2 regions of the Mesorhizobium sp. WSM4847 genome follow, and region 2 is predicted to be linked to the other one. Evidence: predicted binding sites of a transcription regulator. Region 2 holds the regulator's gene; the other holds the start of a gene.
The links. Region 2 encodes LexA, which represses DNA repair genes until DNA is damaged. Its sites were predicted from a motif close to TGTTCNNNNTGTGTTCNG; they were not measured.

Region 1 (15,376 bases), 210 kb from region 2:
TTGGCCGGGCGCGCGACCTGCCGTGGAAGATGTTTCCGGCCCGTCTCGTTAGGGATGCCAAGGCGTCGGTTGTCCCAATGCACTTTTCCGGCCAGAACGGGCGGCTGTTCCACCTGGTCAGCGGACCCATGAACCTGGCCGAGCGTGACGGGCGCGTCGCGAAGTTCGTCGGCAGGGCTTCGCTGACGCTGCGTACTTCGCTGCTCATCCACGAATTCGGTCGGCTGTCCGGCAAATCGATCGACGTGCGCGTCGGCGACGTGCTGGGATGGGACGAACTGGAGCAGGTGGGCGACCGCAAGGCTTTGCTCGAGCGGCTTTACCGGGCTGTCTTCGATCTGGCTCCGGCGGAACCGCGCGGCCGCGGCCAGTTTCTGCCGCAACGCATGCGTAACGCGGCTTGATCGGCAATCATACGCTGCTGGACCGGTTCCCGCACAGGGTTCGGACGTCTAGTCCGCGCCTTCCTGAGGATCGATCGCCGAGGCCTCCGTGGCCAAAACCTGGATTTCCTGGTTCTGCCCGGCCACGACCGTAAAATCTTTCTGGTAGATGCGGTCGCGGTTCTTGGCGATGATTGTGTAGTCGCCCTCGGCAAGCACCATCGAAGCAAAGGCGCCGACGGTTTCCTGGATGGGATCGCCGGATTCGTTGAGCAACGACCAGGAGGTGTCGGCGATCGCCTCTCCGCCCGGCTCGCGCACCAGCTTCATGGTCATCTCCGCCGCACGATGCTCGACGGCTGCTTCGGTCAGCTTGCCGGCCTCGACGCGGATGTCTGAGCGGATGACCGCATTCACCGAGCCATAAGTCGAGACGACGTGATAGACGCCCGCGTTCAGCCGCACGACGCTGTTCGGCTCGACGTCGGGTATGATCAGGGCGCGATCGTGATTGGCCTCGGCCTGGCCTTCATAGATCGAAAAGCGCAGTTTCTTCGGCGGTATGCGCACCCCGCCTGACAGGACGGCGTCGAGCTTGAGTCCGCCGGCATCGAGCACGAGGCTTTCGCGCTTGGCGTCCTTGCCGACGGTGATGCGCTTGGTGGCTCCGGCCCGGCCGTAAGAGGCGTGGACCAGATAGCTGCCGGGCTCGAGCTGGAACACCGCGCTGCCGCCATGGGCGGAAGCGACCATCGGCAGCTTGCCGTCGCCGGTGGCGTCAGGCTTGAAGACGCGCCAGACGATGCCGCGTGTGATGTCGGCGCCCTTGTCGGTCAATTGCGCCGACAGCGTAATCGCCCCGCTGCTCGCCGCTGCCAGCGGTGCCTCGCTTTTTGGGGGCGCATAGTTCGACATTCCGGGAAGTTTCAGATCACCGAGGCCGTCCGCATCCTGCGCGACGGCAAGCGAAACCGGCACCATCAACAGTGCGGCTGCGAGCCAGATCGGGAAAAGTCGCGATGTCCCCTCAAACATGGCTTGCGTTGAAGCCCAAGGCGGTGGCAATTTCAAGGCTCAAAAGTCCGATCAGCTTCTACTGGAGGGCTCTTTGTGCGGCGCGCCGCGCCAAGCCCGAGCCGCCCGATGCCCCGATGGTGCGCTTCAGCTCAAATTCCAAGGAGACTTGCGCCCATGGCGTCGCCGATCATCGACTTTCTGCTGACCCGAAATTCCGCGCCGATCCCGGAGTTGAAGGAACCGGCGCCCAGCGACGCTGACATCGCGACGATGATTGCCGCCGCCTCGCGGGTGCCGGACCACGGCCGGCTCGAGCCGTGGCGCTTCATCCTCTACCGGGGCGAGGCGCGCGTCGAGATCGGCAAGAAGCTGGCGGCCCTTGCCGCACAGCGCGAAGGGCCGCTGCCGGAAGGCCGCCATAACCAGGAACTGGCGCGCTTTTCGCGCGCGCCTTTGGTGATCGGCGTGGTGTCGAGCCCGAAGGAAAACCCAAAAATCCCGCAATGGGAGATGTTCCTGTCCGGCGGCATGGCGGCGATGAACCTGATGCTATCAGCCAATGCGCTGGGCTATGGCACCAACATGATCAGCAACTGGTATTCCGACGTGCCGGAGGGCAGGGCGATCCTGGGGCTGGCGCCGCATGAGCGGGTGGTCGGCTTCATCCATATCGGCTCCTATCAGGGGCCGGCGCCGGAGCGGCCGCGGCCGGATCCGGCAAAGCTCTATGGCGATTATGCAGGGCCATGGGTGGGCTGAATGTTCTACGAGCCGTCTAAAGGCCACGGGCTGCCGCATGACCCGTCCAAGGCGATCGTGGCGCCACGGCCGATCGGCTGGATCTCGACGGTGAACAAGGCCGGCGAGGTCAACCTCGCCCCCTATTCATTCTTCAATGCGTTTTCGACGCGGCCCTTCATCGTCTGGTTTTCATCCGAAGGCGAGAAGGACAGCGCCACATTCGCCGAAGAAACGGGCGAGTTCGTCGCCAATCTCGTCAGCCGCGATCTCGCTGAAAAAATGGTCCGCACCGCGGTCGATGCGCCGCGCGGCGTCACCGAATTCGACTATGCCGATCTCGCCATGGCGCCGTCGCGGCTGGTTGCGCCACCCCGCGTGGCGGCGGCGCCCGCGGCGCTTGAATGCCGGGTGACGGAGATCATGCGTCCAAAGGCGCTGGACGGGACACCGACCGGCGCCATCGTCGTTGCCGGCGAAGTCGTCGGTGTGCATATCGACGATGCCTTCCTGAAAGACGGCATCTTCGATATCGTCAGGGCGGGCAATGTCGGCCGTCTCGGCTATATGGATTATGCCAGCGTCAGCAAGATCTTCTCGCTGCGCCGGCCTCATTGGGGAAAAGACTAGGCTGGGAAAATATTAGGCCGAAATCCCTGCCGCCCTGGCGCGTGCCAGAAGCCGCTCTGCCAGCTTGAGATGCGGCCGGTCGTACATCTTGCCGCCGATGCCGACGACGCCGGGATTTCCAGCCGCCTCGAATGCCTGGACGATCGCCAGGGAGTGTTTCACCGCCTCGGTCGACGGCGTGAAGGCGGCGTTGATGACAGGCACCTGCGCCGGATGGATCGCCATCTTGCCGGTGAAGCCGTCGCGCTCGGCCTCGGCGCATTCCGCCGCGAAGCCGGTCATGTCGCGAAAATCTGGGAAAACCGTGTCGATCGCCGCGACTTCCGCGTCACCGGCGGCGAGGATGGTCATGGTGCGGGCGAAGCGGAACACATCGGTGTAGCGGCCATTCTCGTCGCGGGCCGTGCGCGCACCGATTGCTGCCGAGAGATCTTCCGCACCCCAGGTCACGCCGACAAGCCGCGCACTTGCGTTGGCGTAGCTCGCGGTCGCCAGCACACCGGCAGCTGTTTCGGTGATGATCGGCAGGATTTTTATCGCACCGTCCGGGACCCCGCTTTCGGCCTCGTGCACCCTGAGCTTGGCCGAGAGCTGCTGGACATCCTGTCCGCTGTTCGACTTCGGCAGCATGATGCCGTCGGGTTTCACTGGCACGAGTGCCGCCAGATCGTCATTCGCCAGGCCGGTCGAGAGATCGTTGATGCGGACATAGATTGCGGAACTGGTTTGATGCCCGTGTTCGGTGATGAAGCGTGCGGCGATATCGCGGGCCAAGGTTTTGTTTTGTGGCGCGACCGAATCCTCGAGATCGACGATGACCACGTCGGCGTCGGCGCCAATCGCCTTTTCCAGCTTCTTTTCCGAATCGCCGGGAACGAACAGCAGCGAGCGCATCGGTCAGGCCGCCTTCTTCATCATCATCGCCTGCCTCGTGCATTTGGCGACGAGCACGTCGTCCTGGTTGTAGGCGCGGTGCTCGAATTCGACGATGCCGCGGTCCGGCTTCGACCTGGAGTCGCGCACCGACACCACCGTCGTCTCGACGCGGATGGTGTCCCCGTGGAAGACCGGATGCGGAAACACCGTCTCCTTCATGCCGAGATTGGCGACGGTGGTGCCGACGGTGATGTCGTTCACCGAAATACCGATCATCAGGCCCAGCGTGAACAGCGAATTGACCAGCGGCTTGCCCCATTCGCTTTTGGCGGCGAAATCGAAATCGATGTGCAGCGGCTGCGGGTTCAGCGTCATTACCGAGAACAGCATGTTGTCGCTTTCGGTGACGGTTTTCCGCAGCGTGTGCTGGAAGACGTGGCCGACGACGAACTCTTCCAGATAAAGCCCGGCCATGGTCGATCTCCTCCGCTGCCGCATCGCCCCGAAAATCGGAATCGATTTTTTGGAAAGTACGATGCTTCAAAGTGTTAGCGTGCTTTGTGCGTCCGAAAGCGCGCAAGTCGCTCTAAGGGTTGATAGGCGCTGCCTACCGCGCTCGCAAGCCAGTTAACAAAGAGGGGCAGTTAACAAAGATGGTGAACCGTTCGTAAACCATTTCTGCCTACGGTCTTCACTGGGGCGGGAACGGACTCGGGCTAGGGGCATAGCGGACGGCATGGTTGTTTCGCATTTCCTGAAATGGATTCATACGGCAAGGGTCTCTGAGCGCGCCGCGGCAGCAAGCGCATTGGCCCGCGCCTACATCAATGCCGAACTGCCTTTCGAGGATCGCTGCGCGGCGGAGGCGGCGCTGACGCTGCTGCTCGACGATGCCTCGTCGAAAGTGCGGCTGGCGATGGCAGAGGCGCTGTCGATGAGCCATCACGCGCCGCTGCAGATCATCAGCGCGCTGGCGTCCGATCAGCCGGAAGTCGCCAGCCTGGTGCTGGCACGTTCGCCGCTGCTTACCGATGCCGATCTGACCGACCGGGTTGCCGGCGGCCAGAAGGCGATCCAGAAACTGATCGCCGATCGTCCGCGCGTCTCCATGGCGGTCGCCGCCGCGATCGCCGAAATCGGCGAGCCGGAAGCCTGCGCCACGCTTCTCGCCAACAGCGGCGCCGACATCGCTTCGCTCAGCTTCCGCCGTATCGCCGAACGCCATGGCCATCTGCCTTCGCTGCGCGAAGCGCTGATATCGGATGCGCGTCTGCCCGCTGACTGCCGGCATATGCTGCTGATAAAACTTGGTGAAACGCTAAAAGGTTCGCCGCTGGTGCTGGCGCTGATGGGCCGTGCCAGAACCGAGCGCGTCATGCGCGACGCCTGCGTCAAGGCGTCGATGACGCTGATCGAAGGCACCCGCCAGGAAGAACATGCGGCGCTCATCGAGCATCTGCGCCTGCGCGGCGACCTGACCGCAAGCTTCATCATTCGCACCATTGCGCACGGCAAGGTCGATTTCTTCGGCTCGGCGCTGGTCGCGCTCAGCCAGCAATCCGAACAACGGGTGAGGGCGCTGCTGGCCGGCGGGCACGACGTGGCGCTGCAGGCGCTGCTCCGCAGCGCCGGCCTGGCCGCGGCCACGCACGCCATCATCCTGCGCGCGCTGAAGATCTGGCGCGAGGTCGCCAATGGCAAGCGCCTCGCCGGCGTCCAGGAAGTCAGCTGGCTGATGCTGAAGGAATTGGGCGGGCAGTCCGCCGAAGGCGATCTCGCCGGATTGGTCAAATCGATCCACCTCGATGCGCTGCGCGAAAACGCGCGCGGTCACGCGCTGGCGATCGCGGCGGCTTAGGCCTTATCCTTCACGAAGAACTCCGGGAACTCCGCATTCGACGCGAGCGGGTTAGCTCAGATGTCCAGCACTTCCGTCTCGGCGAATTCCGCGCGTTCCTGGATGAAGCGGAATCGGGCTTCCGGCTTGGTGCCCATCAGCGCGTCGACCGCATCCTTGGTCGCCGCCTCGGCATCGATCACGTCGACCCTGAGCAGCGTGCGCTTTCTCGGGTCCATGGTGGTTTCCTTGAGCTGGGCGGCCATCATTTCGCCCAACCCCTTGAAGCGGCCGATTTCGACCTTGCCGCGCCCGGTGAACTCGGTGCGCAGCAGTTCGTCCTTGTGCGCATCGTCGCGGGCATAGGCGACCTTGCCGCCTTGGCGGATCGAGTAGAGCGGCGGCACCGCCAGGTAGAGATGGCCGTCGCGGACCAGGCTCGGCATCTCCTGATAGAAGAAGGTGATCAGCAGCGAAGCGATGTGGGCGCCGTCGACGTCGGCGTCGGTCATGATGATGACCCGGTCGTAGCGCAGATCCTGATCGCGGTATTTTGACCGCGTGCCACAGCCAAGCGCCTGGATCAGGTCGGAAATCTGCTGGTTGCCAGCCAGCTTGTCGTTGCCGGCGCTGGCGACGTTGAGAATCTTGCCGCGCAGCGGCAGCACTGCCTGGCTGGCGCGGTCGCGCGCCTGTTTCGCCGAGCCGCCGGCCGAATCGCCCTCGACGATGAAGAGCTCGGCGCCGGCCGCGGCATTCTGCGTGCAGTCGGCGAGCTTGCCGGGCAGGCGCAGCTTGCGCACCGCGCTCTTGCGCGAGACTTCCTTCTCCTGGCGGCGGCGCACCCGCTCGTCAGCACGCGCGATCACCCATTCGAGCAGCTTCGAAGCTTCCTGCGGGTTGTCGGCCAGCCAGTGGTCGAAGGGGTCGCGGATCGCGGCCTCGACGATCCTGATCGCCTCGATCGTCGCCAGCCGGTCCTTGGTCTGGCCGACGAATTCCGGCTCGCGGATGAACACCGACAGCATGCCCGCCGCCGAGATCATGACGTCTTCCGAGGTGACGATCGAAGCGCGCTTGTTGCCGACCAGCTCGGCATAGGCGCGCAGGCCGCGCGTCAAGACGTTGCGGAAGCCGGCCTCGTGGGTGCCGCCTTCGCCGGTCGGAATGGTGTTGCAGTAGGAATTGAGGAACCCGTCGCCGCCGAACCAGGTCACCGCCCATTCGAGCGAGCCGTGGCCGCCTTGCCTGTCGCTTTTGCCGGCAAAGATTTCGCGGGTGACCTGGAATTCGTCGCCGAGCGAGGCTTTCAGATAATCCTTGAGGCCACCGGGAAAATGGAACTCGGCCTTGGCCGGCGTCGTGTCCTTCTCCTTGATCAGCGAGGGGTCGCAGGTCCAGCGGATCTCGACGCCACCGAACAGATAGGCTTTCGAGCGCGTCATCCGGTAGAGCCGCGCCGGCTCGAACGCCGCACCCTTGCCGAAGATCTGCTCGTCGGGATGGAAGCGTATCCTGGTGCCGCGGCGGTTATGCACCTCGCCGAGCTGCTCCAGACCGGTCACCGGAACGCCGCGCGAAAAGCGCTGGCGATAGAGCTGGCGGCCGCGCGCGACCTCGACCTCGAGATGGTCCGACAGCGCGTTGACGACGGAGACGCCGACGCCGTGCAGGCCGCCCGAGGTTTCGTAGACCTTGCTGTCGAACTTGCCGCCCGAATGCAGCGTCGTCATGATGACTTCGAGCGCCGGCTTCTTGAATTTCGGATGCGGATCGACCGGAATGCCGCGGCCATTGTCGGTCACCGCCAGGTATCCGTCGGCCGAAAGCTCGACATCGATGAAAGTCGCGTGGCCGGCGACCGCCTCGTCCATCGAATTGTCGATGACCTCGGCGAACAGATGGTGCATCGCCTTGTCGTCGGTGCCGCCGATATACATGCCGGGCCGCCGCCGCACCGGCTCCAGCCCTTCCAGAACCTCGATGTCGGCGGCACTGTAGCTCTCGCTGCCGTCGCGGGATGCCGGGCGCTTCGCCGCCTGCACCAGCGGGTCGGCCGGGCGCGCGGTGGCGCGAACCGGTTGCGGCTGCTTGTCCAAATTGCCGAAAAGATCGTTGCTGTCGTTCATGCTGGTCCTGGATTGCGATGCTGCGAATCACCACCCGATACTGCCACGCTTTTTGCGGGCAGGCGACGGAGGTTCCCGTTACGTTCGAGGATAGAGCCTCTTACTGCAAAACCATTCGACAACCAAGCGGCGGAAATGGGCCGAGGGCATCGACGCTTTGTAAACCTTGTCCGGAGGTTACGCCGGAAGGTTGGCCGAAAAAGGGTCTTCGCGGATTGCTGCTGACCTAGAATGCGGCAAGAACCCGAGAAGAGGCTGTCGCTTACGCATGTTGGATTACAGTTCGCTCCTGCTTGCGGCAGCGCTGTCGGGCACGTGCCTCAGCATCACCATGTTTGCGATCTGGTGCACCGCGCCACAGGCCCGCTTTGTGCTGACGGTGGCGTGCGGCATTCTCGTGCTCGTCGCACATGTGGTCTTGTTCTGGCACTATGCCAAGCATCCCAGCCCCTGGCTTTGCCAGATTGTACTTGCGCTTCTCAGCCTGGGCCTTCTGACCCTCTGCCTGTCGGCCATGCAGTATCTCGGCGTCCACGACTACAGGCGCGCCATCTTGCCGACCCTGGCTGGGATGGCGGTTTGCGCAGGCGCGACGTCGCTGGGCTTTGACGGCGTCGGCTTCATCGTCACCTACGCGACGGTAACGGCGCTGCTCTCGCTTATCGGGGTGATGTTCTGGATCAAAGGTGGTCATGATCGCCGGATATTGCTGGTCGTTTCGTTCCTGAGCGGCGTCTGTGCGCTGTCCTTCGGACTTTGCGGCGCGGTCCTGCTGGTCAAGGGCCAATGGGTGCTCGGCGTTGCGCCCGACAACTGGGCCGAACGGTTGAATTCCGCCGTGGCGGTCGCCTGCATGACGGGGCTCGGCGCATTGACGCTCTCCCTGCACCATTTGCAGGCGCAGATCGAACTGAAGGCCGAGACCATGACCGACCCATTGACCGGGCTGATGAACCGGCGGGCGTTGACGGCATTCTACGGCGAGCGGATTTTCGGCCCGTTCATGTCCGTCGCCATGTTCGACCTCGACCATTTCAAGAAGACGAACGATGTATTCGGTCATCCGGTCGGCGATCAGGTTCTGCGCCGCTTCGCCGCTGTCGTCAGAAAATACTCCAGGACCGGCGTCGACGCCTTCCGGCTGGGCGGCGAGGAATTCGTCCTCGTCATGTCGCGGATGACTGAAGAGAAGGCTTACGACATTGCGAGCAAGATCAGCGTCGCCTTCGGCACGGAAGTCGTCGCCACCCAGCTTGGTCCGTTGCGCAGCACAGTCAGTGGCGGCATCGGCTTTGGCGGGACGGATGGCACCAGTCTCGACAATGTGCTGGCCGAAGCCGACGCCGCACTCTATGCGGCAAAGCGCGCCGGGCGAAATCGCGTCGTCGCCCAGAACAAGGCGAGCAAGGCCGACGCGCCGGCCTTGCGTTCTGCCTGATTGAGGCTTCTATCTTCTTGTTAGACCATGATCTTGTCCGAAAACCGGATTCCACTTTTCGGGATCATGGTCTACTCCGCCGCCCCCAGATATTCCGACAGCGGCGGGCAGGAGCAGACGAGGTTGCGGTCGCCGGCCACATTGTCGATGCGCGACACCGGCGGCCAGTATTTGGCTGACGTGTCGGCATCGCCGGCGGGGTAGGCCGCCTCCAGGCGCGAATAGGGATGGGTCCACTGGCCGGCCAGCGCCTCGGCGGCGGTATGCGGCGCATTGACCAGCGGATTGTCGGCCAGGGGCCATTCGCCTTCCGCCACCTTGGCTGCCTCGCCTGATATCGCGATCATCGCCTCGCAGAAGCGATCGAGCTCGCGCTTGGGCTCGGACTCGGTCGGCTCGACCATCAGCGTGCCGGCGACCGGAAACGACATGGTCGGCGCATGGAAACCATAGTCGATCAGCCGCTTGGCGACGTCGTCGACGCTGATGCCGGCACCGTCCTTGAGCACGCGGGTATCGAGGATGCATTCATGCGCGACGCGCTCGTGCCTGCCCTTGTAGAGCACCGGGAAATGCGCTCCGAGCCGCGTCGCCACATAATTGGCGGAAATGATCGCCGTCTCGGTCGCCTGCTTCAGGCCCGAAGCGCCCATCATCCGGATATACATCCAGGTGATCGGCAGGATCGAAGCGCTGCCGAACGGTGCAGCCGACACGGCATGGCCCGAGCCTTCGACGACGTGGCCGGGCAGATAGGGTTGCAGATGCGCCTTGACGCCGATCGGGCCGACGCCGGGACCGCCGCCGCCATGCGGGATGCAGAACGTCTTGTGCAGGTTCATGTGGCAGACGTCGGCGCCGATGTCGCCGGGGCGGGCGAGACCGACCAGCGCGTTGAGGTTGGCGCCGTCGAAATAGACCTGGCCGCCATGCTCATGGACAAGGGCGCAGAGGTCGCGCGCGCCTTCCTCGAAAACGCCGTGCGTCGAGGGATAGGTGAACATCAGCGCCGCAAGGTCTTGCGCATGCTCGTCCGCCTTGGCTTTCAGGTCATCGACGTCGATGTTGCCGTCTTCGGTGCAGCGCACGACGACGACGTTCATGCCGGCCATCGCCGCACTCGCCGGATTGGTGCCATGCGCCGATGACGGGATCAGGCAGACCGTGCGGTGAGCTTCGCCGCGTGAGCGGTGATAGCCGCGAATGGCGAGCAGCCCGGCATACTCGCCCTGGCTGCCGGCGTTGGGCTGCAGGGTCACCGCGTCGAAGCCGGTGATCTCCGCCAGCCAGGCTTCCAGTTCGTCGATCATGGCGCGGTAACCGGCCGAATGGCTTGCCGGGGCGAAGGGATGCAAATTGGCGATATCAGGCCAGCTTACCGGCATCATCTCGGCGGCGGCATTGAGTTTCATCGTGCAGGAGCCGAGCGGGATCATGGTGCGGTCGAGCGCCAGGTCCTTGTCGGCCAGCCGGCGCAGGAAGCGCATCATGTCGGTTTCCGAGTGGTTTTCGCGGAAGACAGGCTGCGTGAGAAACGCCTTGCCGCGCGGTTTTCCGGGCATGGTGCTGCCGGCGGCTGCGCCCCGCTTGGCGCCGAACAGCGCCGCGATCGCCTCCAGATCGGCATCGGTCGAGGTCTCGTCGAAGCTGATGCCGATGCGGTCGGCGTCGATGACGCGCAGCAATCGGCCGGTCTTTTCGGCTGCGGCGCCAATCGCCCCGGCTCTGCCTTTCACTTCCACCGTCACCGTGTCGAATCGGCTTGCGCCAAGCACCGAGATTCCTGCTGCCTTGAGACCGTCAGCCAGCCGGTTGGCCAATGCATGGATTCGGCCGGCAATCGCCTGCAGCCCGGCAGGGCCGTGCCAGATCGCATAGGCGGTCGCCATGTTGGCGAGCAGCGCCTGCGCGGTGCAGATGTTGGAGGTCGCCTTGTCGCGGCGGATATGCTGTTCACGCGTCTGCAAGGCGAGGCGATAGCCGGGCCGGCCCTTGCTGTCGGTGGACTGGCCGACCAGGCGGCCGGGCATCAGCCGCGTCAGCCTGTCGGAAACGGCGCAATAAGCGGCATGCGGCCCGCCAAAGCCCATCGGCACGCCGAAGCGCTGCATCGGGCCGACGGCGATGTCGGCGCCAAGCGCAGCCGGCGCGTCGGTCAGCGTCAGGGCGAGCGGATCGGCAATGAAGACGACCAGCGCGCCGGTGGCGCGAGCTTTCTCGATTGCCGCCCTGTGGTCGCCATAAACGCCAAACGTATCGGGCCAGGAGACCAGCAGAGCGGCTGTGTTGTCGTCGATCGTGTCACCGTCGACCTCGATGCCGAGCGGCTCGGCGCGGGTGCGCACGACGTCAAGCGTCTGCGGATGCGGCGTGCCGGCCAGCGCCACCTTGGTCCGCTTATCGCGGTGGTGGCGTAACGCGATGCCGACTGCTTCGGCCACCGCCGTCGCCTCGTCGAGCAACGAGGCCGACGCGACCGGCAGCCCGGTCAGTTCGGTGACCAAGGTCTGGAAATTGAACAGCATTTCGAGCCGACCCTGGCTGATCTCGGCCTGGTAGGGCGTGTAAGCCGTATACCAGGCCGGGTTCTCGAACAGGTTGCGCTGGATGACCGGCGGCACGTGGACGCCGTGATAGCCGGCGCCGATGAAGCTCTTCAAAACTGTATTTTTCGCCATTGTCGCTGACAGCTCGGCCAGCGCCTCGGCTTCGCTCGCCGGGGCCGGCAAGGCCAGCGGCCGGTCGAGCCGGATCGATTTCGGCACAGCCTGGCTGATCAGCGTCTCGACCGACGGAACGCCGATCGTCGCCAGCATGGCTCTGACATCATTGAGGCCGGGGCCGATATGGCGGGCCGAGAAGGAGTAGGGTGCTGCGGTCATCTTTCCTGGTCCTGCTCTCTCAACCAATATGGGCTTTGTAGGCGGCCTCATCCAGGAGACCTTCGAGTTGGCTTTCATCGGCCAGCTTCATCTTCCACAGCCAGCCGTCGCTGGCCGCCGCCGAATTGACCAGGGACGGATCAGACGAAAGCGCGGTGTTGGCCTCGGTGATCTCGCCGTCGACCGGCGCATAGACGTCCGATGCCGCCTTGACCGATTCGATCACGACGGCGGTATCGCCCTTGGCCAGCTTTTTCCCAGGCTCCGGCAATTCGACGAAGACGAGATCGCCGAGCTGTTCCTGCGCGTAGTCGGTGATGCCGATGGTGGCGATACCGCCTTCGACGCGGAGCCATTCGTGATCTTCAGTGAAATAGGTCTTTGCCATGAAGTTCATCCTTTGCGGTAGCGATGCGGCGTGAAGGGCAGGGGATTGATATCGATCGGGATTTTGGTCCCGCGAACGTCGGCGAAGAGTTTTGCGCCGGGTTTGGCCAGCGACGCCTGGACGTAGCCCATGGCGACCGGATGGCCGGCCGAGGGGCCGAAGCCGCCGGAGGTGACGTGGCCGGCGGGATTGCCGTCGGCATCGAAAAGGGTTGCACCGGGGCGCACCGGCTGGCGGCCCTCCGGCTTCAGGCTGACGCGTTTTTGCGCCGGGCCGCGCTCCAGGATTGCACGCAATGCGTCGGCGCCGATGAAAGCGCCGGAGGCGCGAACCTCCTTCGGGATCGCCCACATCAGCCCGGCGCTGGCCGGGTCGATCTCAGGCGTGATGTCCAGTCCGTGCAGGCACAGCCCTGCTTCGAGCCGCAGGCTGTCGCGGGCGGCCAGCCCAACCCACATCACTCGCTCGTCCTCGAGCAGTTTGGCGACGAGATTTCGCGCATCCGCTTCCGGCAGGCCGACCTCGAAGCCGTCCTCGCCGGTATAGCCCGAGCGGCTCATGAACCAGTTTTCGCGCGGCTCGAAGCCGTGCATGAACAGCAGCGATCCGGTTTCGATGCCGGCGCGCGACAGGGCGGCCCAGGCTTCGGGACCCTGGATTGCCAGGAAGACGCGGTCGAGTGCTTCAATCTTGGCGTCAAAGTCCGCCTTGGCATCAAAGTCGGCAAGCTCACGAAGGTGTTTTTCGTCGGCCTCAGCATTGCCGGCATTGGCGACGACCATGAAGCGTTGCCGGCCGAGCCTGGTGACGATCAGATCGTCGATGATGCCGGCGGCTTCATTGAGAAAGAACGTGTATTTGGACTGGGAAATCTCAAGCGCGCCGGCGTCGAACGGGCAGGCACGATTGAGCAGTGCTTCAGCGCCCAAGCCACTGATCTCGAACAGCTTCATGTGTGAGATGTCGAACAGGCCGGCATGTTCGCGGGTATGAAGGTGCTCCTTCATCACGCCGGCCGGATAGGTGAGCGGCATCGACCAGCCGGCGAACGCGCCAAAGCGCGCACTGGCGGCCACGTGCAGGTCTTCTAGGGGAAGGTGTTTGGTGTCGTCGCCCGTCATGTCGTCTCCAGAGTCGCACGCAATCGGCCGCGAATGGCGACCAGTCCGTGCCCCTCTGTCTGAAGCCTGAGAGACTCGCGCCCCGTAACTCTGTCGGCAGCGCTTACACCTTCGGCGCGGGGCGAAAAAAGCCCCGACTTTCCAGAGTGTCTTTCCCGTCTACGGTTCTTTTTGCCTGAGAGATTTCGGGCGATTTCCCCTTCGGCGGCAGCTCTCGCTGCTCTCTCCCGCAAACAGGTAGGACTCAATTTGAGCCCTCGACTCGTCATCCATAGCCTGTCGGCGACACCTTGTCACCTGCCAGCGACAGCGTTGCGATCAAATGCCGCCGTACCAGTCGTAGCCATTGTCCTCCCAGTAGCCGCCCCTGCCGCCGCCGATGGCGGCGAAACTGTCGACCAGTTCGATCTTGCGGAGATACTTTGGCATCTTGTAGCCGATCTGGCGCTCGACGCGGACGCGCAGCGGCGCACCGTTCTCGACCGGCAGCGGCTTGCCGTTCAGGCCATAGGCAAGGATCGTCTGCGGGTGACGGGCATCGATCAGGTCGATCGAGCCGTAATATTTGATGTCGCCGGACAGGCTGCGGTCGATCGTGTCGAGGCAATGGAACATGACATAGCGTGCCTGCGGCTTGACCACCGCCTGGTCCAGCACCAGCGACAGCGGCGTGCCGGTCCATTTGGCGATGCAACTCCAGCCTTCGACGCAGTCGTGGCGGGTGATCTGGGTGCGGCTCGGCATGTTCATCAATTGCTCGCGGGTCAGCGACAGCGGCTTTTCGACGAGGCCGGAAACCTCGAGCCGCCAGTCGGCGAAATTGTTGGCGAGCAGGCCCTTGTAGACATCGTCGTCCGGCGCGGTGACGCCGTTCGGCCGCTGCGGCTGGCGAATGTCGGCTTCGGTGAATTCCGGCGCAAGCGAATCGCCGGCGAGCAGGCGTTGCGCGCGCCAGGTCAGGCCGTTGGCGCCTTCAAGGAAGCTGCGCAGGCCATCGCCGACACGAAGCTGGCTGTCGAAGGCATCGCAACCCGACAGCATGATGCCGGAGACGCCGAGGCTTGCCGAGGTCAGGAATTTTCTGCGGCTGATTACAAACTTTGCCATCTCACGCACTCCTCTGCGGCGTCTTGCTGCCATGCTCCGGCGGATCGGTTCGGTACCAACCGGTGATGATGGAACGCAGCTCGTTGATCGGGCCGGCGGCGAAGATCATCAGCATATGGATGATGAAGAAGGCGACGAGCAGCAGCATTACTAAGAAATGAATGGTCCGCGCCGTCTGCCGGCCGCCAAGCAGATCGTTGAGGAACGGCAGCGCCGCGTTCATGCTCGGCGACATGGCAAGGCCGGTGATGATCATCAACGGCAGCAGCACGAACATGACGCCGCCATAGGCCATCTTCTGCAGCGTGTTGTACTCGCGCGTTTGGTGAAACTTGAATTTGGCATGATCGACGATGTCTCGCGGCAAGCGCCTGAGATCGGCGATGCGCGGGACAAGATCGCGGCGCAGATGACCGTTGATCAGGCTGGCGACCAGCCACACGACCAGGGTCGTGGTCAGTATCCAGGCAAAGAAGAAATGGACGACGCGGGCCGTGCCGAGGTCGTAGTAGGAGGGGATCGTCGCCCAGGACGGGAAGGCGCGGGCCGTCTCCCGACCCGCCGGCCCCGACCAGCCGAGCACACCGGTTGTGTCGAAGCGCTTGCCGAAGATTTCGGTGTAGCCGCGCGGGCCGTTTGCGGTGTTCTCGGCGCCGATGGCGAAGATGGTGTTGTTATAGGCGAATCCCGATTCCTTGCCGATATAGAGCTGGGGGCGGGCGTTGAAGATCTGCAGGCCGGAAAGCAGCATGAAGAACAGCGAAATGGCCCAAAGCCAGTGCGTCAGCCGCGTCCAGCGCGATTGCCGGTAGATCAGCGTTGCATCTTTC
Region 2 (15,376 bases):
TCGTCGGCATCTTGGCGATCAGCCGCATCGATGCGACCATGCGCTGGTAGGGGTCCGAGATGTCGGTGGAATCGTGATAGAAAGCTGACAGCGCACCGACCACGCCGCACATCACCGCCATCGGGTGGGCGTCGCGGCGAAAGCCGGTGAAGAAGCGCGACATCTGCTCGTGCACCATGGTGTGGCGCGTCACCCGGTAGTCGAAATCGTCCTTCTGCGCCTTGGTCGGCAGTTCGCCGTAGAGCAAGAGATAACAGACTTCGAGGAAGTCGCCGTGCTCGGCCAACTGGTCGATCGGATAACCGCGATGCAAAAGGATGCCGGCATCGCCATCGATGAAGGTGATTTCCGACTCGCAACTTGCCGTCGAGGTGAAGCCGGGATCATAGGTGAAGGCCCCGGTGGTGCTGTAAAGCGCGCCGATATCGATGACATCAGGTCCGACCGAGCCGCTTCGCACCTTGAGTTCGTGAGTTTTGCCGCCGAATTCAAGTTTCGCGGTCGACGCGTGGGTTTTGCCGCCAAATTCCTTTTTTGTCGCAGCTTCGGACATTGCAAACTCCTTTTTGTTTTCTCATGTCGGCAAAGGCAAAATTTCTGCAAGCAACACGTCGAAAGTATCGGAGTTCGCGCGTTGCGCCCGCAATTGGATTGCGTGCCAAATTGGGCCAAGATCTAATGTTGCACTGCGAAACCCACCTTTCAATGCCAATCTTCTTGGGCCAGTTTTGCTAATCGATTTGATCCGCGACGCGCGCCAGGCTTTCCTCGCGGCCAAGCACGGCAAGCACGTCGAACACGCCGGGCGAGGTGCTTTTGCCGGTGAGCGCGGCGCGCAAAGGTTGGGCCACTGCGCCAAGCTTATGACCGCCGGCCAGCGCATATTCGCGGATCGCCGCTTCCGCCGCTGCGGCCGTCCAATCCCCTGAAATCGCCTTCAGCGCCGCATGGGCGCCCCGCAGGATCTCGCGCGCCTCGCCGCCGAGCAGCGCCGCCGCCTTCTCGTCGATCGGCAGCGGCCGCTCGGCAAACAGGAAGGCGGCACCGTCGACCAGCTCGACCAGCGTCTTGGCGCGCTCCTTCAAGCCGGGCAGGGCGGCCAGCAACTGCGCCTTGCGTGTGTCGTCGAGGCGCGCTGCGATCGCCGGGCCGCCTTCGAGATAGGGCAAGGTGTTGATGAAGATATCGAGCAATTCGGGCTCGTTCATGCGCCGCATATGCACGCCGTTCAGCGCCTCGAGCTTGGCGAAGTCGAAGCGGGCGGCCCCCTTGTTGACATCGCCGATGTCGAACCACGCAATCATGTCGGTGATCGATATGACCTCGTCGTCGCCGTGGCTCCAGCCGAGCCGCGCCAGGTAGTTGAGCAGTGCCTCGGGCAGATAGCCCATGGCGCGATAGGCTTCAACGCCGAGGGCGCCGTGCCGCTTCGACAGCTTGGCGCCGTCGGCGCCATGGATCAGCGGGATATGCGCGATTGACGGCACCTCCCAGCCCAAGGCTCGATAGATCACCATTTGGCGGGCGGCATTGGTCAGATGGTCGTCGCCGCGGATGATGTGGGTGATGCCCATGTCGTGGTCGTCGACGACGACGGCATGCATATAGGTCGGGTTGCCGTCCGAGCGCAGGATGATGAAATCGTCGAGGTCCTTGTTGGGGAAGCGGACTTCGCCCTGCACGCGGTCATGCACCACCGTCTCGCCTTCGGCCGGCGCCTTGATGCGGATCGCGCCCCTGGCGCCAACCGGCGCCTCTGACGGGTCGCGGTCGCGCCAGCGGCCGTCATAGCGGGGAGGCAAGCCCTTGGCCCGCGCACTCTCGCGCATCGCCTCCAGCTCAGCCGGCGCGGCATAGCAGTAATAGGCTTTGCCGAGGCGCACCAGCTCCTCGGCGACCGCGCGGTGGCGCGGCGCTCGCTCGAACTGCGATACCGGCTCGCCGTCCCAGGTGAGGCCGAGCCAGGAGAGCCCATCGAGGATGGCAGCGGTTGCCGCATCGGTCGAACGCTCGCGATCGGTGTCCTCGATGCGCAGCAGCATCCTGCCGCCGGTGTGTTTCGCATACAGCCAGTTGAACAGCGCCGTGCGCGCCCCGCCAATATGCAGGAATCCGGTGGGCGAAGGGGCAAAACGGGTGACGACCTTGTCGGACATGGAACTCTCGGGGCAAGCGCAGGAAACGGATGTGGCTGCGCGGACTTTCGCGCGTCGCGCGTTCATGTAGCATAGGAGGTCAAGGGCGCAAGGGGCGAACCCTATGGCTGGACCAGGCCGCGGCGTGGACGAGAGCGAGGGCGCGACCGCAAGCGTCAGCGAACGATCGCTGTTTGCCGACGTTCCTCACACTGAGTCGCTACCCGTTTCGCTGCCTGCGTCGCCGCTGAGCATCCAGCCTCTTTCGCCGGATCGCCCGGCGCCGATACCGGCTTCAGCACCCGGCCCTGTCATTCGTTTTCGCCGACAGCTCAGCCATCTTTCACCATCCGGTGTCCGCAACAGCGTGGCCGCGGCAGCCGGCCTGGAACTCGACCGGGGCGTCGCCTTCCTGCTGGTGCCGGTTTTCCTGGCATGCGGGGTGATCGTCTATTTTTCGCTTGCCGTCGAACCGGACTTTGCCCAGCCCATCGCCGTCGTGGTCCTTACGGCATTGTGTGCGGCCGTCACGCGCTCACGCCGCAAAACGCACCTGTGCTTCATGGCAGCGTTGCTGTGCGCGCTTGGTGTGCTCGCCGCCAAGGTTGAAACCTGGCGCGCCGGAACGAAGATGCTCGGTTCGGAAATCCAGACCCGGCTGACCGGCCGTGTCGTCAGGCTCGACCAGATGGCGAACGGCCGGATCAGGCTGACCATCGACGTGATGTCGACCGCCCGGCCGACACTGCGTTATGCACCCGAACGTGTCAGGGTGTCGGCACGCAAGATTCCCGCTGAGATGACCGCAGGCTCGGTGGCAACCGGCTATGTGAGGCTTCTGCCTCCGACTGGCCCGGTCAGACCGGACAGCTTTGACTTTTCCTTTGACAGCTATTTCGCCGGCATCGGTGCCAGTGGCTTTTTCCTCGGCAGTCCAAAGATCGTCGTCTCCGAAGATGCACCGTTAACCGCACGCCTTTCTTCGTCGATCGAGAAGGCGCGCGAAACCATCGCCGACCATATCAGGGACAGCATCGGTGGTGCCGAGGGGGAGATTGCCGCTGCGCTGATCGTCGGCGTGCGTGCCGGCATCCCCGAAGAGATAAACGAATCGATGCGGCGCACCGGCATCTACCACATCATCTCCATTTCCGGCCTGCACATGGCGCTTGTCGCCGGCACCGTCATGGGATTGCTGCGCGGCGCCTTTGCGCTGTTTCCCGACTTTTCGTCGCGCCGGCCGGTCAAAAAATATGCGGCTGCTGCTGCACTCGTCTCCATCGCTGCTTATCTGATCTTTTCCGGTATCGTGGTCGCGGCTGAACGCAGCTTCATCATGCTGGCGGTAATGCTTGTCGCCGTGCTGTTCGACCGGGCGGCACTCACCATGCGCAACCTGGCGATTTCGGCCATCGCCGTCATCGTCGTGTCGCCGCACGAGGTGGTCGGCGCAAGCTTCCAGATGTCGTTCGCCGCGACTGCGGCTCTCGTGGGCGCCTATGCCGGTTGGTCCGACTATCGTGCCGACAAGGCCAAGGCGCCGCGACAGCGACGGTCACCGGTCGCTTTCGTCACGCGCAAGCTCGTCGCCGGGGCAGGCACCATCGCAATGACCTCCATCATTGCCGGCAGCGCCACCGCGCTCTTCGCCATCTGGCACTTCCAGCGCGTCTCGCCGCTCAGCCTGTTCGCCAATCTGGCCGTCATGCCGATCGTCACGATCGTCATGTTCCTGGCCGTCCTCAGCGCCTTGGCAATGCCTTTCGGCCTCGACGGCCCTTTCCTCTACATGATGGGCAAGGGCCTGACGGCGATGATTGCAATTTCGGGATGGATCTCGGAGCGTTCGCCGGTCGATGCAGTCGGCCTGATTTCGTTGCAATCGGTTCTGCTGGTGACGGTCGCCTTAGTCATCGCCACGATGGCGACGACATGGCTGCGGCTTGCGGCACTTCCCTTTGCGCTCGCCGGCCTGCTGACGATTTCCGAGACGCGCACCCCCGACGTGCTGATCTCGGAGGATGCGCATCTGGTGGCGCTGCCGATCGGCGGCGGCGAACTTGCCGTCAACCGGATGCGTTCGAACGAATTCACCACCGACAACTGGAAACATGCGCTGGTTTCAACAACGATCGTCGAGCCGGAGACATTCGAAAAAGGAGATGTGCGGTTCGACATCGCCGATCCGGCCGACCTGCCGCCGGGAGCGCCTTTCACCTGCACTGCCGGCCTGTGCCTGGCCCGGCATCCGTCCGGCGCGCTCATCGCGCTCGCCGACAACCGCAAAACCGCGCGGCCGGCCTGTGCCTTTGCGGATTTGATCGTCATCGACGATGCCACAGCCTATTACAAACCCTGCCGCAACCCGCTGGTTCTCGTCGTCACCAAACGGCAGCTCGCTCGCATGGGCAGTGCCGCCGTCTTCTTCGATCCGCTATCGGCGAAGACGCGCGCAGAAATCCGTTTTGCCGTCAGACAGCCATACAGGCCTTGGCATGAGCAGCGGCGATTTTCGCGCGAGGCGAGGGGCCTGCCGCCATACCGCAGGGCCGAGAAACCCAAGAAGCCTGCCGTTCAGTAACGCCGGATCAGTCCGACGAGCTTGCCCTGCACCTTGACCCGGTCCGGCCCGAAGATGCGCGTCTCGTAGGCCGGATTGGCGGCTTCCAGTGCGATCGAGGCACCTTTGCGGCGGAATCGTTTCAGCGTCGCTTCCTCCTCGTCGACCAGAGCGACAATGATCTCGCCAGGCTGGGCGGTTTCGGCGTTGCGGATGATGACCGTGTCGCCGTCGAAGATGCCGGCCTCGATCATCGAATCACCCTTGACCTCCAGCGCGTAGTGCGTGCCGCCGGTGATCATGTCCGGTGGCACCGAGATCGAATGCGTCTGGTGCTGGATGGCGTCGATCGGCACACCGGCAGCGATGCGGCCCATCACCGGTATGGAGACGGTGGCAACGACGTCGTCGTCATTGCCGGCAGCACGCATGCGCGAAGGCGCCGGCTTGATCTGGCGTCCGAGGCCGCCCTGCCCAAGGGAGCCTTGAATGACGCTCGGCGAGAATTTGCGCGCCGCATTGAGGCCCGGCGCGATCGAATCGGGCAGGCGCAGCACCTCCAGCGCGCGGGCGCGGTTGGGCAGGCGGCGAATGAAACCGCGTTCCTCCAGCGCCGTGATCAGCCGGTGGATCCCTGATTTGGAGGCGAGGTCGAGCGCTTCCTTCATCTCGTCGAACGAGGGCGGAATGCCGCTTTCCTTCAGCCGTTCGTGGATGAACATCAGCAGTTCATGTTGTTTGCGTGTCAGCATCGCGACCCCCAACAGAATCAGAAAAACAAACCCAGAACAAACACTATCTGTTCCAGTTGTGTTCCGCAACCATTTAAAGTTTAATGAATGTGTTGACGTTTTGTTCAGCGTAGCATCAGCACGCTGCAGGCGGCGCCGGCTGCGGCTGCGGGAGCGAATGGCTCGCGTACGACCAGTCCGTTGGCGTCGGCCAGCATTCTGAGCATCGAGGAATCCTGGATACTGAACGGCGTTGCCTCAAGCGTGCCAGCTTCTTCCTTCACCACCGCGCGTACATAGTCCTGCCTGAGATCGTTAGCCGGCATGGCGGCGCCGAGCCGCGCCAGACGCATGTCCTGGCGGAAGGCGCGGCCGCCGAGCCGCGCCAGCAGCGGCTTCAGAAAGAGCTGCGTGCAGACCAGGCTGGCCACCGGATTGCCAGGCAGGCCGATGCAGCGGATGGCGCCCAGCCGCCCGAACATCAGTGGCTTGCCGGGCCGCATGGCGATTTTCCAGAAATCGAGCGCCATGCCTTCGCCGGTCAGCACGTCATGGACGAGGTCATGGTCCCCGACCGAGGCGCCGCCCAGCGTGACGATGACGTCCGCGCCTGCGTCGACGGCTTTTGTCACCAGCGCGGCGATCGCGTCCTTGCGGTCGGCGGCGATGCCGAGATCGAGTGCGCTGGCGCCGACCGAGCGGGCCGCGGCGGCGACGCCATAGGCATTGGAGGAGATTATCTGGTCGGGGCCAAGGTCGCTGCCCGGCGGCAGCAATTCGTCGCCGGTGGCGATGATGGCGACCAGCGGCCGTTTCACCACGCGGACCTGCTGGTGGTTGGCCGACGCCGCCAGCGACAATGCCGCCGGATCAAACAGGCGGCCTTTCTCCAGCAGCATGTCGCCCTGCGAGAAATCGAGCCCGAGGCGGCGGATGTTGCGGCCTTCAACCGTCGGCGCGGTCACTTCGACCATGCCGCCGCCGAGGTCGCGGACATTCTCCTGGATGACGATGGTGTCGGCGCCTCCGGGAAGCGGCGCGCCGGTGAAGATGCGCACGGCCTGCGCCGCGCCGACTGTTCCGGCAAAGCCTCGTCCGGCCGGCGCCATGCCGATCACCGAAAGTCTCGCGGGCACGGACGCGACATCGTCGGCCCGCACGGCATAGCCGTCCATGGCCGACGCGTTGAATGGCGGCTGGGTGCGGAGCGCCATGAGCGGCTCCGCCAGCACGCGGTCGGCGGCATCCATCAGGGCGACGCTTTCAGCCTGCAAGGGCGCAGCATCCGCAAGCAGGTGCTCGAGCGCCTCGGCGACCGCAAGCAGCGCCATTATTGGCCTGCCCCCTCGGCATCCGCCTTGTAGTCGCCGGATTTGCCGCCGGTCTTTTCCACCAGCCTGATGCCGGAGATGGCCATGCCGCGATCGACCGCCTTGGCCATATCATAGATGGTCAGGCAGGCGACCGAGACGGCGGTCAGCGCTTCCATCTCGACGCCGGTCTTGCCGGTGACGCGGGCCAGCGCCGTGACCTTCAGGCCGGGCAGCGTCGCGTCAGGTTCGATGTCTACCGATATCTTGGTCAACAGCAGCGGATGGCAGAGCGGGATCAGCTCATGCGTCCTCTTGGCCGCCATGATGCCGGCGATGCGCGCCGTACCCAGCACGTCGCCTTTCTTGGCATCGCCGTCGAGAATCATTTTCAGCGTTTCGGGCCGCATCGAGACAAGACCTTCGGCGATTGCCGTGCGGGTCGTCTCCGCCTTGTCGCCGACATCGACCATATTGGCTTCGCCTTCCGCGCCAAGATGGGTGAGGGCGGCCGACATCGTCAGGTCACCCTGGAGCGACGTGCGTCCGTTTGGACGCACAAACTACGCTCTAACGCTTTGTATCTATGCATCATGCTCTCCGAAAATCGATTCCGACTTTCGGGAAGATGCATTGGCGGGCGCCTTGCCCATCAAAAGCAGGTGCGTCGCAGTGGCCACGTCCTGTTGCCGCATCAGGCTCTCGCCGACGAGGAAAGTGCCGATGTCGCTCCGTTCCAGCCTGCGGCAGTCCTGGTGCGAGAAAATACCGCTCTCGCTGACCAGCAGCCGGTCGGCCGGCACCATCGCCGCGAGCCGTTCCGATGTCTCGATGCTGGTTTCGAACGTCCGCAGATTGCGGTTGTTGATGCCGATCAGCCGCGACGACAGTTTCAGCGCGCGTTCCGTCTCGGCCTCGTCATGCACCTCGACCAGCGCATCCATGCCGAGCTCGAACGCCGTCGTCTCGAGTTCCCTGGCCACGGCGTCATCGACGCTCGCCATGATGATCAGGATGGCGTCCGCGCCCCACGCACGGGCCTCGAACACCTGATAGGGCTCGAACAGAAAATCCTTGCGCAAAGCCGGCAATGTCACGGCGCTGCGCGCATTGGTGAGGAATTCAGGCGCCCCTTGGAAAGACGGCGCATCGGTCAGCACCGAGAGGCAGGCAGCCCCACCTTTGGCATAGGCCCTGGCCAGCGCCGGCGGATCGAAATCGGCGCGGATCAGGCCCTTGGACGGGCTCGCCTTCTTGATCTCGGCGATCAGCGCGAAACTGCCGGATTTGCGTTTGGCTTCAAGGGCCGAGAGAAAGCCGCGCGGTGCATCGGTAGCCCTCGCCCGTGCCTTGATTTCGGCAAGCGGCACCCGCGCCTTCGCCGCCGCGATCTCGTCGCGCTTGTAGGCTTCGATCTTGCGCAGGATATCAGACACGGCGCTATCCGTTTGAAATCTCGACCAGCCGGTCAAGCACCTTTAGCGCCCGGCCGCTGTCGATGGCTTGCGCCGCCGTCGCCATGCCATCGGCAAGCGTCGTCGCCTTTCCCGCCACCACCAATCCGGCGCCGGCGTTCATCAGCACCGTATCGCGAAAGGCGCCGGCAGCGCCGCCCAGCATGTCGCGCAGCGCCTGGGCGTTGTAGGCGGCATCGCCGCCGCGCAACTCATCCTTGGTATGCCGCTTCAGCCCGACCGCTTCCGGGGTCAGCGTAAAGCTGCGGATCTCGCCGCCGACCAGTTCGGCGACTTGGGTTTCGCCGGTGGTGGTGATCTCGTCATAGCCGTCGCCATGGGCGACCCAGGCGTGGTCGGCGCCCAGTGCCTTCAACGTCTCGGCCACCGGCATGATCCATTCCGGCAAGAAGACGCCAACCATCTGCCTGACGACACCAGCCGGATTGGAGAGCGGGCCAAGCAGGTTGAAGATTGTGCGGGTGCCGAGCTCGGCGCGGATCGGGCCGACATGCTTCATCGCCGGATGATGCGCCGGTGCGAACATGAAGCCGACGCCTGCGTCGTGGATGCAGCGGCCGATCGTTTCCGGCGGGATGTCGAGCTTGACGCCAAGCGCGGTCAGCACGTCGGCGGCGCCGGTCTGCGAGGACAGTCCGCGATTGCCGTGCTTGGCCACCGGCACGCCGCAGGCGGCGATGACGAACGCGGATGCGGTCGAGATGTTGACGCTGTGCGAATTGTCGCCGCCGGTGCCGACGATGTCGATGGCGCCAGCCGGCGCGTCGACGCGCAGCATCTTGGCGCGCATGGTGGCGACGGCGCCGGAAATCTCGCTCACAGTCTCGCCGCGCACGCGCAGCGCCATCAGGAAGCCGCCGATCTGGCCGGGCGTAGCGTCGCCCGACATGATGATGTCGAAGGCATCGCGCGCTTCCTCGAAGGAAAGGGAGCTGCCAGCGGCGACCTTGGCGATATGGGTCTTGAGCGCGCTCATCTGGTCAGGGCTTGGGCAACGGCGGTTTGGTCGATGCGAACGTCATATTGCGTCTGCAGCTGCGCCACCAACTGGTCGAGAAGGTCGTCGGACATGCCGGCGGTGAACGATTTCTGCTCGTCGTCCGGCACCGAGCTGGCGTCGGCTCCGGCAGGCTCGAACACTTCGGCAATCCTGAACAGGATCTGTCCGTCGCCGGTGGGCGAGGGGATCAATCCGGTCCCGCCTTCGCCTTCGCCGAACATCGCAGCCGCCCCTTCCTTGCCGAAATCGGCGTCGTCCGCCCCGCGCTTGACGCCGCGCTTGGTCTGCTTCTCAAGCTTGAGCTCGCTCGCGATCACGTCGAGCGTAGTGCCGGCCTCGAGACGCTTTTCGAGCTCCTGCGCTTTTGCGGAGAGCCGCTTGGTCGTTTCCGCCGCGGTCCAGTCGGCCACCACCTTCTGGCGGACTTCATCCAGCGTGCGGTCGCGGGCCGGCGTGACCGAATCCACCTCGTAGAACACGAAGCCGTTTTTGGCAGTGGTGAGGTCGGGATTCTCGGTACCGGGTTCGGCATCGAACACCGCCTTGATCAGCTCTGGCGATTCCGGCAGATCCTTGACGATGGCGCCGTCCGGCCTCAGGCCGGTGCGATCGATCGCGTCGACGGTGACGACCTTCAGCTTCAGTTTTTCGGCCGCTTGCTCGAGCGTGCTGCCCGAAGCGCGGCTGTCTTCGTAACTGTCATGCACGTCGAGCAGAATGCGGCTTGCCTCGCCCAGCGCCAGGTCCTTGCGGATGTCGGCGGCCACTTCGGCCAGCGGCTTCACCACTTCGGGCTTGATCTCGGTGACGCGCAGCAGCACCGGACCGAAGGCGCCCTGAACGACCGGGCTGACTTCGTTGACGTTGAGCGCAAACGCCGCATCCGCCACCGCCTTGTCGGCGATCTTGTCCTTGGACAGCGTGCCGAGCAGCGTGTCGGCCTGCGTCTTGCCCTCGGCGGCGACGAGTTTGTCGAATGTCGCGCCGGTCTTGAGTGAATCGAGCGCGGCCTTCGCGGCATCGGGCGTTTTGAACACGAGCTGTTCGATGGTGCGCGTTTCCGCCGTGGTGTAGCGCCCCTTGTTCTTGTTGTAGTCGTCGCTGACCTGCTGGTCGGTCACGGCACTCACATCCATGATGTCTTCCGGCTCGAGCCTGACATAGGAGAATTTGCGGTATTCGGGCGCCGCATAGGTCTTCTTGTTTTCCTCGAAATACGCCGAAAGCGTAGTGTCGGATGGCGCTTCGATCGGTTCGACCAGCGATTTCGGCAAGGTCAAATAGTCGATGGTGCGGTCTTCGCCACGATAAAGCGCGACCGCCTTCAAGAACGTATTCGGGGCCTTGAGGCCGTCCGAAACCGCCTCGACGATCTGCTGGCGCACAGCCACCTGGGCGCGATTCCTGAGATAGTCTTCCGGCCGCATGCCGACCTGTTGCAGTATGTATTCGAAAGTCCTTCTGTCGAAGTTGCCGCCGGGACCCTTGAAGGCCGGGTCTTCATGCGTGAGTTGGGCCAGCCGGTCCTTGGACAGCCCAAGCCCGAGCTTGCGGGCCTGCTCATCGAGGACTGCCCCCGACACGAGTTGCGCCAGCACCTGGTTGTCGAGGCCGAGCGCCGTCGCCTGCTCGCGGCTGATGCGCTGGCCGAATTGCTGCGACATCACGCTGATCTGCCGGTCATAGGCCAGCCGATACTCGTTGATCGACACTTTGGTGCCGCCGGCCGTGACAACCGCGTCGTGGCCTGCAAAACCACCGACCATCTGTCCGGAAATGCCCCAGACGGCGAAGCTCAACACCAACAATATCAGCAGCGCTTTCGCGATCCAGGTCCCCGCGGCGCTTCTCAAGATACCAAGCATGGTCACTTCCGATTTTTTCGCGCATTTTCGCATGCGCCGAGTCTGAAACAAGCGCAATAGCGTCCTTCCGGCCCACTGTCGATTGCTTTGTGGGCTGAGTTTGGTAGTGAGGACGCAGCCGAATATTGCCCGGAGAAGCAAATCCCATGACGCCTGGAATCCGCCCGCTGGTCGCTGGCAACTGGAAAATGAACGGCACCAGCGCCTCACTCAACGAACTCAGGATGATCGGCAACGGCTTCATGAGCGGGCTCGATGCCGAGACCGAAGCGCTGGTCTGCGTTCCGGCGACGCTGCTTGCGCATGCCGCGGAGATCTTGTCGCGCACGCCGGTCCGGGCCGGGGGCGAGGATTGCCACAGCAAGGAGAGCGGCGCCCATACCGGCTGTATTTCGGCCGAGATGCTGAAAGATGCGGGCGCCAGTCACGTCATCGTCGGCCATTCCGAACGCCGCGCCGATCAAAACGAGGACGACGCCATTGTCCAGGCAAAGGCGTCCGCCGCGTGGCGCGCCGGGCTGGTTGCCATCATCTGCATCGGCGAGACGAGAGCCGAGCGCGAGGCGGGCGCCACGCTCGACGTGCTGTCGCGCCAGGTCGCCGGCTCGGTGCCGCCGAATGCAACGGCATCGAATACCGTCATCGCCTACGAGCCGGTATGGGCGATCGGCACGGGGCTGACGCCGACTGCCGCCGACGTTGCTGAGGCGCATGCGCATATTCGCGAAAAACTGTCGGAAAAGCTTGGCAGCGCAGCGGCAAAGATGCGCATCCTCTATGGCGGCTCGGTCAAGCCGTCGAACGCGGTCGAACTGCTTGGCGTAAAAAATGTCGACGGCGCGCTGGTCGGCGGCGCCAGCCTGAAGGCGGCGGACTTTCTCGGCATTGCCGAAGCCTATCGAAACATCTCCTAAAGCGCGTCGCGTTTGGCCGGCCTAATGCGACGCGCTTTAGGTTGTTGTTTTTACGCATGTCGTTATCGCAAAACCGCTGCACACCCTCGGGTCAGGCCCAAGGGCATGCTTTTGCGCGACATGCTTTAGCATCGAAAGGCTGTCGGGCACTTCGGATACTGTGCCGCAGCGGAAAATGTTGCAACGGCGGCATTGCTTCCCATATTCCGGCCACGGGCTTGGAATTGCCGTCAAAGCATTGTATTGAGCCGCCTCCAAATCACCGGTCGTATCTGCGGCCGCGCAAGGCTTTGCCAGGATAAATTATGGAAACCGTACTGATCGTCGTCCACCTCATGGTTGTGCTCGCTCTTGTCGGCGTGGTGCTGCTGCAGCGCTCCGAAGGCGGCGGCCTCGGCATCGGCGGCGGATCGGGCTTCATGACCGCGCGCGGCGCCGCCAACGCGCTGACGCGGGCGACGGCGATCCTGGCGGCGGCGTTCTTCGCCACCTCGCTGACCTTGTCGATCGTCGCCCGTTACGGCGAGAAGCCGATCGACATTCTCGATCGCGTGCCTGTGACGAACGGCGGGGGCGGCGTGCTCAACCAGTTGCCTGGCACCACGACGCCGACACCGCCGTCCGGCAATACGGCGCCAACGCCGCCTTCCGGCAATGATGCCGCAGCCCCGGCCCCCGCTGCACCGCCAGCGGCGGGAGCGACCACGCCGCCGGCCACAAACGGCGCCACCCAGCCAGTAACGCCGCAGGTTCCAAACCAGTAATCAGCAGACGTCCGGCGCCGCGATCTGTTGTTGTTTGAACACAGTCGCGGCAAATGCCGCACGATCGCGAGGATTCGACCGGGCGCGGCACGCCAGGGCGCTTGAGGCGTCTCCGATTAATCGATTATAGATTGCGCGCGGCACATTCGGGGTCCTTGGGGGACGCCGGGCAACGCCGTGGCAACAAGCATTGAACGATCGGATCTTCGCCATGCAGCTTCGCAGCTTCATTTCAGCCGGCCTTTGGGCCGTGCTCAGCCTTGGTGCGCCCGCTTACGCGGCCATGCCGGCGGGCAATTCGGCCCCTGCAATCACAACTGACGTCGTCAACGTCGCCGCCAAAAGCGATTCGGCGCAACTAAAACTCCTCAAGAAGAAAAAAGACCCGACCGCGGCCGATCTTGCCCAGATCAGGAAGCTCGAAGCCAAGATCGCGGCTGGCAAGCAGGCTGCTCGAGTAAAGGCCATCGAGGCAAGGAAGCTGGCGATGCGCGAGGCGGCCAAAGCCAAGTCGGACGCGGAACGGCAGGCGTTTCTTGCCAAAAAGGGCCTCGTCAAGAAGGATAAGTCCGCTGGCCAAGCCAGGCTGGCCAATGCCAGGCCGGTCAAGATCATCGACCCTATGCAACCCATCGCAGCAGTCCAGTCGGCCGAGGCCATTCCCGCCGAGGCCATGAACGTCGCGCTGACCGGCAACAACGGCGAATTGCGTAGCGAGCCGGTCGGACAGAAGCCGCAGCGCGTCGGGCTGTTCGCCGGCCTGTTCGGCGGCACGTCCTCGTCGATGTCGTTGCTGCCCGAGACCCGCGCCCTCGATGCCGCGCTCGCCAGCAAGGAAGCCAGGAAGCAGTTCAAGGTGAGGCCGGAGTTCGTGCCGCAAGAGGTCGAGTTCACCGGCTATAGCCCCGGCACCATCGTCATCGATACCAGTGCGCGCCGCCTCTATCTCGTCGAATCCTCCTGGACCGCCCGCCGTTATGCGATTGCGGTCGGTCGTGACGGCCTGCAGTTCAAGGGCACGGTCGCCGTCGGCGACAAGCAGGAATGGCCCCGCTGGATCCCGACGCTCGACATGCAGAAGCGTGAGCCGAAGAATTACGGCCGGTACAAGGATGGCATGCCCGGCGGCGGCGATAACCCGCTCGGCGCGCGCGCCATCTATCTCTACGACGGCAGGAAGGACACCCATCTGCGTATTCACGGCACCATTGCACCGCAGTCGATCGGGACGAGCTCCTCCAACGGCTGTTTCCGCATGATCAACGAGCACGTCATGGACCTTTATCGCAGGGTGAAAGTGGGCACCAAGGTCGTCATCATCTGACGCCTTGACGGGTCAAACAAAAGGGCCGGCCTCGCCGGCCCTTTTGTATTGGTGGTGGGCCAGCTTGGGCATCACCAGGTCGCCTTCTCTGGAAAAAGCCTTCGCGGCGGTTTTTTCTCTGGCGGAATCAATTCGGCCGCGTTAAGCGATGACTCCCATGGCGCGATATGTATTCATCACAGGCGGCGTGGTTTCCTCACTCGGAAAAGGCATCGCTGCAGCGGCCCTTGGGGCTCTCTTGCAGGCGCGAGGCTATCGCGCGCGCATCAAGAAGCTTGATCCCTATCTCAATGTCGATCCCGGCACGATGTCGCCATACCAGCATGGCGAAGTCTTCGTGACGGATGACGGCGCCGAGACCGATCTCGATCTTGGCCATTATGAGCGCTTCACCGGCCGCTCGGCCAACCAGCAGGACAACATCACCACGGGTCGCATCTACAAGAACATCATCGAGCGGGAGCGACGCGGCGATTATCTTGGCGCCACCGTGCAGGTCATTCCGCATGTCACCGACGAGATCAAGAATTTCATTCTCAACGGCAATGACGACTATGACTTCGTCCTGTGCGAGATCGGCGGCACCGTCGGCGACATCGAGGCGATGCCGTTTCTGGAGGCGATCCGCCAACTTGGCAACGACCTGCCGCGCAACAACGCCGTCTACGTGCACCTGACGCTGATGCCCTATATTCCAACGGCGGGCGAATTGAAGACCAAGCCGACCCAGCATTCGGTCAAGGAATTGCGCGGCATCGGCATCGCGCCCGACATCCTGCTGGTCCGCGCCGACCGCCCCATCCCCAGGGAAGAGCGCCGCAAACTGTCGCTGTTCTGCAATGTGCGCGAGAGCGCCGTCATCCAGGCGCTCGACGTGCCGCACATCTACGACGTGCCGATGGCCTATCACAATGAAGGACTGGATTCGGAAGTGCTCGCCGCTTTCGGCATCGATCCGGCGCCGAAGCCGCGGATGGAGCCGTGGCAAGCGGTGTCCAAACGCATCCACAACCCGGAAGGCGAGGTGACCATCGCCGTCGTCGGCAAATATACCGGCCTCAAGGACGCCTACAAATCGCTGATCGAGGCGCTGTCGCATGGCGGTCTCGCCAACCGCGTCAAGGTCAAGCTCGACTGGATCGAGAGCGAGATATTCGAGAAGGAAGACCCGGCGCCGTGGCTGGAAAAGGTCCACGGCATTCTGGTCCCCGGCGGTTTTGGCGAGCGCGGCGCTGAAGGCAAGATCCTTGCGGCGAAGTTCGCCCGCGAGCGAAAAGTGCCGTATTTCGGCATCTGCT

Region 1: parE (DNA topoisomerase IV subunit B) is a predicted target of LexA. The motif match lies at 7,681-7,698, and genes of this name have one in related genera.

The regions. Positions count from the first base shown of each region.
Region 1 covers NZ_JBVVPY010000005.1:212,989-228,364, reverse strand. The annotation lists gene AC0L28_RS09260 (lysophospholipid acyltransferase family protein) at 1-404, shown strand, start outside; gene AC0L28_RS09255 (hypothetical protein) at 453-1,418, opposite strand; gene AC0L28_RS09250 (nitroreductase family protein) at 1,575-2,159, shown strand; gene AC0L28_RS09245 (flavin reductase family protein) at 2,160-2,768, shown strand; gene AC0L28_RS09240 (HpcH/HpaI aldolase/citrate lyase family protein) at 2,781-3,662, opposite strand; gene AC0L28_RS09235 (MaoC family dehydratase) at 3,666-4,142, opposite strand; gene AC0L28_RS09230 (DUF2336 domain-containing protein) at 4,381-5,502, shown strand; gene parE (DNA topoisomerase IV subunit B) at 5,559-7,610, opposite strand; gene AC0L28_RS09220 (GGDEF domain-containing protein) at 7,879-9,048, shown strand; gene gcvP (aminomethyl-transferring glycine dehydrogenase) at 9,120-11,930, opposite strand; gene gcvH (glycine cleavage system protein GcvH) at 11,950-12,318, opposite strand; gene gcvT (glycine cleavage system aminomethyltransferase GcvT) at 12,324-13,439, opposite strand; glycine riboswitch at 13,592-13,679, opposite strand; gene AC0L28_RS09200 (molybdopterin-binding protein) at 13,758-14,546, opposite strand; gene AC0L28_RS09195 (cytochrome b/b6 domain-containing protein) at 14,548-15,376, opposite strand, start outside.
Region 2 covers NZ_JBVVPY010000005.1:1,420-16,795, reverse strand. The annotation lists gene gltA (citrate synthase) at 1-553, opposite strand, end outside; gene gltX (glutamate--tRNA ligase) at 732-2,156, opposite strand; gene AC0L28_RS08275 (ComEC/Rec2 family competence protein) at 2,260-4,716, shown strand; gene lexA (transcriptional repressor LexA) at 4,710-5,447, opposite strand; gene AC0L28_RS08265 (molybdopterin molybdotransferase MoeA) at 5,552-6,757, opposite strand; gene moaC (cyclic pyranopterin monophosphate synthase MoaC) at 6,757-7,254, opposite strand; gene trpC (indole-3-glycerol phosphate synthase TrpC) at 7,321-8,172, opposite strand; gene trpD (anthranilate phosphoribosyltransferase) at 8,177-9,187, opposite strand; gene AC0L28_RS08245 (SurA N-terminal domain-containing protein) at 9,184-11,076, opposite strand; gene tpiA (triose-phosphate isomerase) at 11,223-11,990, shown strand; gene secG (preprotein translocase subunit SecG) at 12,296-12,754, shown strand; gene AC0L28_RS08230 (L,D-transpeptidase) at 12,966-14,078, shown strand; gene AC0L28_RS08225 (CTP synthase) at 14,227-15,376, shown strand, end outside.